Regions from separate parts of the Halioxenophilus sp. WMMB6 genome, predicted to be linked through region 1. Evidence: predicted binding sites of a transcription regulator. Region 1 holds the regulator's gene; each other region holds the start of a gene.
The links. Region 1 encodes sigma-54, which starts transcription at its own class of promoters, with help from an activator protein. Its sites were predicted from a motif close to GTTGGCACGNNNNTNGNNT; they were not measured.

Region 1 (2,206 bases):
TGTCGCATTTTTTCAACCGAGAGAATGACATTCGTACTGGTTATCTGCCCGTGGTGTTTATCCAATCGTGACAGTTTATTTTCTACGTAGTCCTTGAGGGAGTCGGTCAATTCGACATGATGCCCGCTGATTGTAATTTGCATTGCAGTTCCTCTTTGTCGATAGGGTTCGGTGAGGTACCGAACCGGTTGCTTGAGGCGGCCTGAGCCGCCGTTACTGCGCTATTCACAAGAGACTAAACAGCGCAGCAGAAACCGATAAATCCTATGTCGTTACACCAATCGCTTACGCTCGTTAGAGGCCGCGATGCCGAGCGACTCGCGATATTTCGCAATGGTACGACGGGCAACCTGGATACCCTGGTCTGACAGAAGGCTGGTGATTTTGCTGTCGCTCAGGGGTTTTTGCGGGTCTTCGGCGGCGACGAGTTTTTTGATGATGGCGCGGATAGCGGTGGAGGAGCACTCCCCGCCGTTATCGGTGCTGACATGGCTGGAGAAGAAGTATTTCAGTTCAAAAATACCCTGCGGGGTGTGCATGTATTTTTGGGTGGTGACGCGTGAAATAGTGGATTCGTGCATGCCTACATCTTCGGCGATATCGTGCAATACCAATGGTTTCATGGCCTCTGGGCCAAAATCAAGAAAGCCCTGTTGTTTGTCGACAATACAGCTGGCGACCTTGAGCAGAGTTTCGTTGCGGCTTTGCAGGCTCTTCAAAAACCAGCGAGCCTCCTGCAGGTTGTCGCGCAGGAAGGTGTTGTCTTCACTGCTGTCTGCGCGTTTAACCAAGTTGGCGTAATTACTGTTAATACGGATTTTAGGTGCGATGTCTGGGTTTAGTTCCACCAGCCAGCGTCCGCTTTTTTTACTGACAAACACATCCGGTACGATGTAGCTGGTTTCGCTGCTGCCAATCAGCTCACCCGGGTGTGGAGTCAGCTGTTGGATCAATAAAATCGCCTGTTTTAGCTCGTTCTCTTTGATGCGGCAGCGGCGCATGATCTGTTTGTAGTCGCGGTTGCCGAGCTGTAGCAGGTGTTCGCTGACGATCATTTTAGCGGCGTCGAGGCATGGCGTATCTTTGGCGAATTGATTCAGTTGTACCATCAGGCACTGCGAGAGGCTCTCGCTGCAGGCGCCAATGGGGTCGAACAGTTGCAGACGGTGCTGGACGGCGAACACTTCGTCGATGTCGAGCCGGTCGTGATCGTCTTCGTCTGTGGCGGCATCCACCTCATTAGGCGCTTCCCATTCGCTATCGTCCGCCTCTTCTGGGGTGCCATCCACCACCCGCGCCAAGCCGCGGTAGATATCTTCAATGGGGGTGGAGAGCAGGCCGCTGGGCTCAACGGCATCGATGATGGCCATCGCAATCATGCGATCGCGGTCTGACATGGGGGTGAGGTTAAGTTGCCAAAGCAGGTGTTCTTGCAGGGTTTCGGTGTTGTCTATCTGGCTGTCGAAGTAGCTGTCGTCGCGCTCGGGGCCGACATTGCCGCTACCACTGCCTTGGTAGATGTCGTCCCAATGGGTATCGACGGGGAGATCTTCGGGAATGTTCTCCTGCCAGTCAGCCTCTTCTTTGTTGGATTCGCTGATGGTTTCGGTGGCGCTGCTCTCTAGCTTGAGATCAGCGTCGGAGCTGGATGAGCTGTCGTCACCCGAGTCTTCAGACTCGCTCACCTCCAACATGGGGTTGGACTCCAGCGCCTCTTGAATCTCTTGCTGTAGGTCCAAAGTTGAGAGTTGCAGCAGGCGGATGGCCTGTTGCAACTGAGGGGTCATCGTTAACTGTTGACCGAGCTTTAGTTGTAGAGACTGCTTCATATACGACGGTGTATCCAATAACGAAGACGGAAACCGGGGGTAGCTTCAATCTGCTATCGGCAGTGTAGTATTGAATAGGTCAGCTGTGCAATATATTTAAGCAATTTTTATGCCTAGAATTCATTCGCTGGAAGTTTTATCAGGCAGGAGTGGGAGATTTGTGGCTGATCGGCGATGTCTAGCGGCTATTTACTGCTGCCGCGCGCGCTTGAGAGGAGTTGCTTTGCGCCTGCCCCGTTTGCTTGCAACCCTGTGTTTGGGTGGCTTTGGGGTCGATGGGGCTTATAGTCGCGCAAAAAGTGGTTGAGGTAAAGAGGGTGGGCTTTATAACTTGAAGCTTGCGCCAAGGTAGGTATCTCTAACCAACTGATTATTGA
Region 2 (2,206 bases), on a different contig from region 1:
TATAGCCCGAAAGTGCGCTACCCAACCGTTCGGATAGCCCCTTATCACCAACGAACAGATTGCTAATGCTGTTGAAGTTATCCTGCATAGCGGTAGTGAGTTTGTCTTCATCCAGCGTCAATAATCCATCTTCATCGGTGGTAATACCGAGGTTGACCAGATATTGCAGCCCTTCCGGATTATCGCTAACGCCAATCTGCAGTCGATCCCGAATGGTGGATACCAGGCTACGAACCGTGGCATCGCCGGTTAATGCACCGGTCACATTGCCGGTGGAGCCATCGTTAACCACAACCACCGTCAGCTGATCGATAATGCCCATAAAGTTGTTATAGACATCAATAAAGTTGTTGATTGAATCTTTAACGGCACCCGTGTCATTGGAGACAGAGAGGTTAATGGTATTGCCATTAGTAAAATCGGTACTATCCTGCGCTGCCAACAGGTTTAAACTCACCCCTTCAATGGCGCTGTCGATGGTGTTACTGGCGCTGGTTACCTGTAAACCGTCGACATAGACGATGGCGTCGGAGGCGGCAGCCAGCTCTTTGCCATTATTGGTTACACCACCGTCACCCACGCCACCGACATCATTGGGGTCATACACCAGTTGCGATAAACCGCTGCTGTCGCGACTGTTGCCATCGTCATCCAGCACGGTTACCGCTACCACATTATCAAAACCCGTCAGGGTACTGGTTAACACCAGCCGGGCACCGGTATCGTCGTTAATAATCGAGGCTTTGACTCCGAGATTATTCTCGGACTCATTGATCGCATCGCGGATGTCGACCAGGGAGTTATTTTCGGAATCGATATTGAGACTAAATGAGCCGGCTCCCAGGTGAATAGTGATGGTGCCTGTACCCAAGGGGTCCTGGCTATTGGCAATGCCCTGGCTGGCAATTTTGTGGGCCGTGGCAACCTGCTCGATTTGTACCTGATAGTTACCGGTTTGAGCAGTTTCAGAGGCGGTGGCGCCAAGAAGATCCCGATCGCCAATACTGACGCTGCGGCCTTGATAGAGCTCTTCATCCCCCAACGCTTCAACAGCATCAAGAAATGTGCTTAGCGCCGAGTTGAGCTGCCCCACAGCGGAGAGCTCTTCGGTAGTGGATGACTCCAATCGGTTTAGTCTACTTTCTGCTGGCGCCCTTTCGGCATCGACTATCGCCTGGACAATGGAATCGATATCCAGGCCAGATCCAATCCCGTTAAAGGTAATAGACATTTTTCACCTCATAGGCAATAAATTGCCGGTAATGTTTGGCCGCCTTAGTTATGGTATCGGCCAATTTGCTCAAAAGTGTAAAAACGCAACTTTCAGGCCAATCAGTGGGGTTATACCCAGGTGTAAGCGCGGTAAACCGATCTTACCGGCTCTACCACCGCAACATTGCTTACGCACCTGGGTGATAACCCAGTCTGCGTTGGAAACGCGAAAAAGGATGCCTATAAAGATAGGCATCCTTAAGTCCGCTTTCCACCAGGTTACTTATTAAGCTTCAACGGAAGTCATCAAACTGCGTACTTCTGCAATTCTCTCAGACAAACGCAAAGCCTCTTCCGACGGAATTTTGCGAATTAATTCGCCTGTTTCCGAATCCGTCACTTCAACAATCACCTGCCCGGTTTCGTTCTGTAGGCTAAAGGATAGATCTCGACGAATGGATTGCGCGAATTCATTCAAATTCGCCACCACGGTTTCAATCTCCTTAGGCTCCAGATCCCTTTGCTCAGCAACCGCAGGCTTAGCTACGGCCTGGGTTGCTGTGACTTGTGCGATTTGGGCTCCCTTTACATCATGTGCTGCGGACGCGGGATTAGCGGTGACAGCTGTCGGGCGAATATTTACTGCGTTGTTTATATCCATGACTCACCCTCCACTCAGTGAATGAAGGCACGATCCATAGAACCACACGTCCCTGTGCCGATGCCTTAATTCACTAACGCTTATATTAGCCCAGCAGACTCAAGACTGTTTGTGGCAGCTGATTCGCTTGCGCTAACACTGAGACACCAGCTTGTTGCAGAATTTGCTGTTTGGTCAACTCTGCAGTTTCAGCCGCGAAGTCAGTATCCTTAATTCGGCTACGGGCAGCGGAGACGTTCTCAGAGATGTTCTGCAGGTTGGCAATGGTGTTTTCAAAGCGGTTTTGTACCGCACCCAGTTGGGCACGTTGCGAGTCGATATTGGCAATCGCAC
Region 3 (2,206 bases), on a different contig from region 1:
GCCATAGAGTGTTTGCAGGTTCCATGCCTAACAGCGTTCATTACCGATCTTTCCCGAATGATATGACAAGCTGTTATACCCAAACCGCTGTAGCCATAGTAACTGACGATAACACCACCTATTTGAACACCGTCTGCAGGTTATAAGCGGCTCAGATTGATTTGTTGCCAACGGATTGCGAGGTCACGCCGTAACGCATCACAATGGTTCCACCGTGCCCAAATTCGGCGCCCCTCCGGTCGTTACCAAGCGGTGTCGAGACACAGACCTGGCGAATGGTTAGCGCCCACAAATCAATTCACAATAGAAAACTCTGCAACTGATCACCCAACCAGCAACCCTCGTAACTTAGTGTAAGCCATATCCAATGAAAGCGCCCTGAAACCAGTATCGCAGTCATCCAATGCAAGGGGTTTAAACAGTTACCTGGCAAGCCTGATCATTCAGCAAATTCACAGGTTGTAATGTCGAGCGCATTAAGCCAACTGTTTAAAACAGCAATAACGAATGTGCCGGGAATTCAATAACAATTAATCGCAGAGGAGAGCATAAGCCTAGAGGTGGGAGTTGATCCGCCAGCATTGTTAGCCAACAATCAATTGCACGGCCGCTGTTCTTACATAAAAAGCGTTAAGCCCGATTCAACAAGAGAGGTCGAGAAAAAACGGGGCCAGTGCACAGCCCCTTAAGAGCAAGCTTCATGAGAGAATACCCGATGAGAACGGACTCACGGGCAATTTCAGTACAGCACAGAGTATGCCAACCTCTGGAATTTGTGCTAATCACCAAATTTTTATTGAACCACCAGCGCAGCCGAGGCAAAAAATCCGTTCATAACGAACTCACTCTTCTCAGTAGCAACGCAAAAGCTTATCGCCCACAGTCTGCCTGGCCACCAGTATCAATCCAACCCACTGGCGGAAAGGGGCAAACTCAAAGCAAGATGCCCAAATCCGGACCACAGCCCACAACCCCTGCACTATTAGTGATTGCATCGAACCATATAATCGCTGCCTGTAGAATAATCGCTGCCTGCAGATTAGTGGCGGCAGCACAACTGTTAGCAAGGCGGGCTTGGGGCGAGACGAGCGGCAAACCTACCCTTTATCGCCAAACAACTCATGGCCGCCCAGCGGCAACACAACACGATAAGCCGAATAATTATTTGGAATATTGATGGTCGTTTTTACGGAGCACGGCATTTTGGCAAGGAATCCGCTTAACGATAGAGTGCAACCATTTGTGATTGCGCAACATTAAAGTGCAAACACAGTTTTCCTGCGCCATTAGTTACACCTATCTTTTAATGAGAAATTTTGTTTCTATTGACGCTGATTTTCTTAGATGCAACCGACATGCAAGCCAACCTTCTTTACGGTCTTAACGACAAACCCAAACCACAATTAGCACTTACCGCTGCCGTGCAACACATCCTGGCCAGCTTTGTCGGCATCATTACCCCCACCCTGGTAATTGGCAGTGTCCTCGGCTTAGAAACAGAAATACCTTACCTGCTCAGCATGGCATTGCTGGTCTCCGGGGTATCCACTTTCGTCCAGGTGAAGCGCATTGGCCCCCTTGGCTCCGGTGTGATTGCAGTCCAAGGCACCAGCTTCGCCTTTATGGGCGCACTGATTACCGCCGGCTCGATAGTGAAACAACGCGGTGGCAGCAGCGAAGAGATCATAGCCATGCTGGTGGGCATCTGTTTTGCCGGTGCGTTTATCGAAATCTTCGTCAGCCAGTTCATCAGTAAACTGGGGCGAGTGATCAACCCCGTTGTGACTGGAGTAGTCATTACCACCATCGGTATCTCGTTGATTAAGGTGGGCATGACCGATATGGCGGGCGGTTTTGGCGCCGCCAATTTTGGTGCGCCCGCCTACCTACTGGTGGGCATCTCAGTTTTCTTACTGATCATTGTACTGAATGCGATGCGCAACCCCTGGCTGCGCCTGTCGGCGATTCTGATTGGTATGCTGGCCGGTTCCCTGGTTGGCTATGGCTTGGGTATTTTTGAGCCCCACACCATCCCCGGCCTGCCACTGGTTTCCCTACCCATCCCCTTTAAATACGGCTTCGACTTCGACTGGCAACTCTTTCTGCCGGTGGCATTTATCTACCTGTTAACCTCCATTGAAACCTCCGGCGATTTGACCGCAGTCAGCCATTTTTGCGGCCTACCGTTACAGGGCAAGGAGTATTT
Region 4 (2,206 bases), on a different contig from region 1:
GGGTGGTGTCGGTTTCAGGTTGATCAAGCGTTTCATGGCATCTCCCAATGGTGTCGGGGAGCCCTGGGTGGCTCATCCTGAGCCCGCCCATGCTGGAATGACTGTCGCGAAGTTAGCGGCAACTCCCTCTGCCGCTGGCGTGACCGGGACTAGAGCTTGCCGTCGGCGGCCATCTGCATGTAGGTCGGGTCGAAACGGAACTTGATGTTGCCCTTGTCGCCGTAGACACCGGCTGGGGTCTCGACACCGATAAAGCTGGCGTCTGGTGCGCCGTCGCCCAGAATACCGTGTTCGAAGGAGAACTCCGCCACCTTCTGCATGGTGCTGGTGAGCTTGTCGCTGTTGGTCAGCTCCAGCGCCGCGGCCGGGGTGTAGAACATTTGGGTGCTGGCCAGCTGGGCGTCGTAACCGGCGAGGTCGGTACCGGAGGCGTCGGCCATGTAGGTTTTGGCGGCGGTGGCGGCGTCATCACTACCACTCATGGTGGCCATAATTTCGTACCAGGCGCCGACCAGGGCTTTAGCCAGTTTCGGGTTGGCCTTGAGGGTTTCGGTGTTAATCACCAACAGGTCGATGATTTCACCGGGAATCTGTGAGGAGTTGAACACTTCGTGGCTGTCGGGCATGGCGGTGATTTCCGACAGCAGCGGGTTCCAGGTGACCACCGAAGTGACATCCTTGGTGCCGTAGATGGCGACCATGTCGGCGTCGGAGGTGTTGACCACGGTGACGTCGCGCTCAGACATGCCCACCGATTCCAGGCCGCGGGCCAGCAGGTAGTGAGAGACGCTCAGCTCTACCAGGTTGACGTTCTGGCCCTTGATGGCGGCCAGGGAGTCCTTGCCTTTGAGCACTACACCGTCGTTGCCGTTGGAGAAGTCGCCGACGATCAGCGCGGTGGAGTCAACGCCGCCGGCGGCGGGAATGGTGAGGGCATCCATGTTGGTCATGGTGCAGGCGTCGAATTCACCGGCGGTGTATTGGTTGATCGACTCGACGTAGTCGTTGATCTGCACCACGTCGATATCGATATCGTATTTGTCGGCCCATTTTTTGACGATGCCCTGTTCGGCACCATAGGCCCAGGGCATCCAGCCGACGTAGATCGACCAGCAGATTTTAAAGCTGTCGCGGGCAAAAGAGTGGCTGGAGATAGCGGTAAGACAAACAAGTAGCAGTAGATGTTTTTTCATGAGGTCCTCTCATTTTTTGTCGGTAACACAGGCTGTCGGAACGCAGGAGTACTCTTGGCAGCAGTGCCAATTAGTCTCCCGGGCTTTTATCCCGCCGTGTAACCTTCAAAAGCCAGGTTGGTGCAAAGCCAAACCGGGCTGTTGAGAGGTCGAGCGCTCTCGGACCAGTCGCTGGTAAAGGGGCATTGCCCTGTTACAGCCGGAACCCTAGCGCTCCATTTTGTCGAATTGTAGGCCGTCTAACCAAGAGTACGGTTAACTTTCAACCAGCAGGTAATGTGCCAACAGGTAAAAGCGAGTAAATCGGCGATGTTTGGCGGATTTGCCGCCCCTGGATGGTCAGATTATGCACCATTTGTGCGCTATTTCACCTTTTTCGTCTTTTTCTGGTGCCAGCTGTTAGATTTGTCACTGCCACCTTGTTCGCAGTCGTCAAAATCTACCTATTGCGTCTAGAATTAAAAGATACTCAAGCGTTTACCATTAGGCGATTAGAAAACAATAAGGGACAGGGAGATAGCATGGGCCGAGCTCATTGCAGCGGCTATCCGGGAGGGGTCTATAGTACGCGTGCGCACCAGTAAGGGATTTACGCTGCTGGAGCTGTTACTGGCTTTGGCCATTGGCGCTGTGTTGGCGGCGCTGGCGACCAACTCCTATCAGCGCTATCGCGAGCGGGTTGACCTGGCACTGGCGATTGCCGATATCACCACCATCTCCCAGCTGTTGGAACGTTATTATGTGGTGCATGGCAGCTTTCCGGCCTCTCTCGAAGAGGCCAAGATTGGGCTGTTCGATCCATGGGGTAACCCCTATCAGTACACCAATATCGCCCTCGCCAAAGGCAAGGGCGACCTGCGCAAAGATAAGAACCTGGTGCCCATCAATACCGACTACGACCTCTTCAGTGCCGGCAAGGATGGCCAAAGCCGTTCACCGCTGACCGCCAAGGTGAGCCAGGACGATATCATCCGGGCCAACAATGGCTCCTATATCGGCCTGGCGGGTGATTT

Region 2: a site for sigma-54 is predicted at 1,315-1,333, ahead of fliD (flagellar filament capping protein FliD). Genes of this name have one in related genera too.
Region 3: a site for sigma-54 is predicted at 1,203-1,221, ahead of SBL51_RS18565 (nucleobase:cation symporter-2 family protein). Genes of this name have one in related genera too.
Region 4: a site for sigma-54 is predicted at 1,461-1,479, ahead of SBL51_RS22205 (putative urea ABC transporter substrate-binding protein). Genes of this name have one in related genera too.

The regions. Positions count from the first base shown of each region.
Region 1 covers NZ_JAWMQR010000003.1:424,349-426,554, reverse strand. The annotation lists gene hpf (ribosome hibernation-promoting factor, HPF/YfiA family) at 1-143, opposite strand, end outside; gene SBL51_RS10865 (RNA polymerase factor sigma-54) at 273-1,829, opposite strand; gene lptB (LPS export ABC transporter ATP-binding protein) at 2,154-2,206, opposite strand, start outside.
Region 2 covers NZ_JAWMQR010000005.1:207,438-209,643, reverse strand. The annotation lists gene fliD (flagellar filament capping protein FliD) at 1-1,231, opposite strand, end outside; gene SBL51_RS14170 (flagellar protein FlaG) at 1,499-1,873, opposite strand; gene SBL51_RS14165 (flagellin) at 1,959-2,206, opposite strand, start outside.
Region 3 covers NZ_JAWMQR010000009.1:45,766-47,971, reverse strand. The annotation lists gene SBL51_RS18565 (nucleobase:cation symporter-2 family protein) at 1,356-2,206, shown strand, end outside.
Region 4 covers NZ_JAWMQR010000013.1:119,831-122,036, forward strand. The annotation lists gene SBL51_RS22200 (ABC transporter permease) at 1-36, opposite strand, end outside; gene SBL51_RS22205 (putative urea ABC transporter substrate-binding protein) at 150-1,193, opposite strand; guanidine-I (ykkC/yxkD leader) riboswitch at 1,267-1,415, opposite strand; gene SBL51_RS22210 (prepilin-type N-terminal cleavage/methylation domain-containing protein) at 1,764-2,206, shown strand, end outside.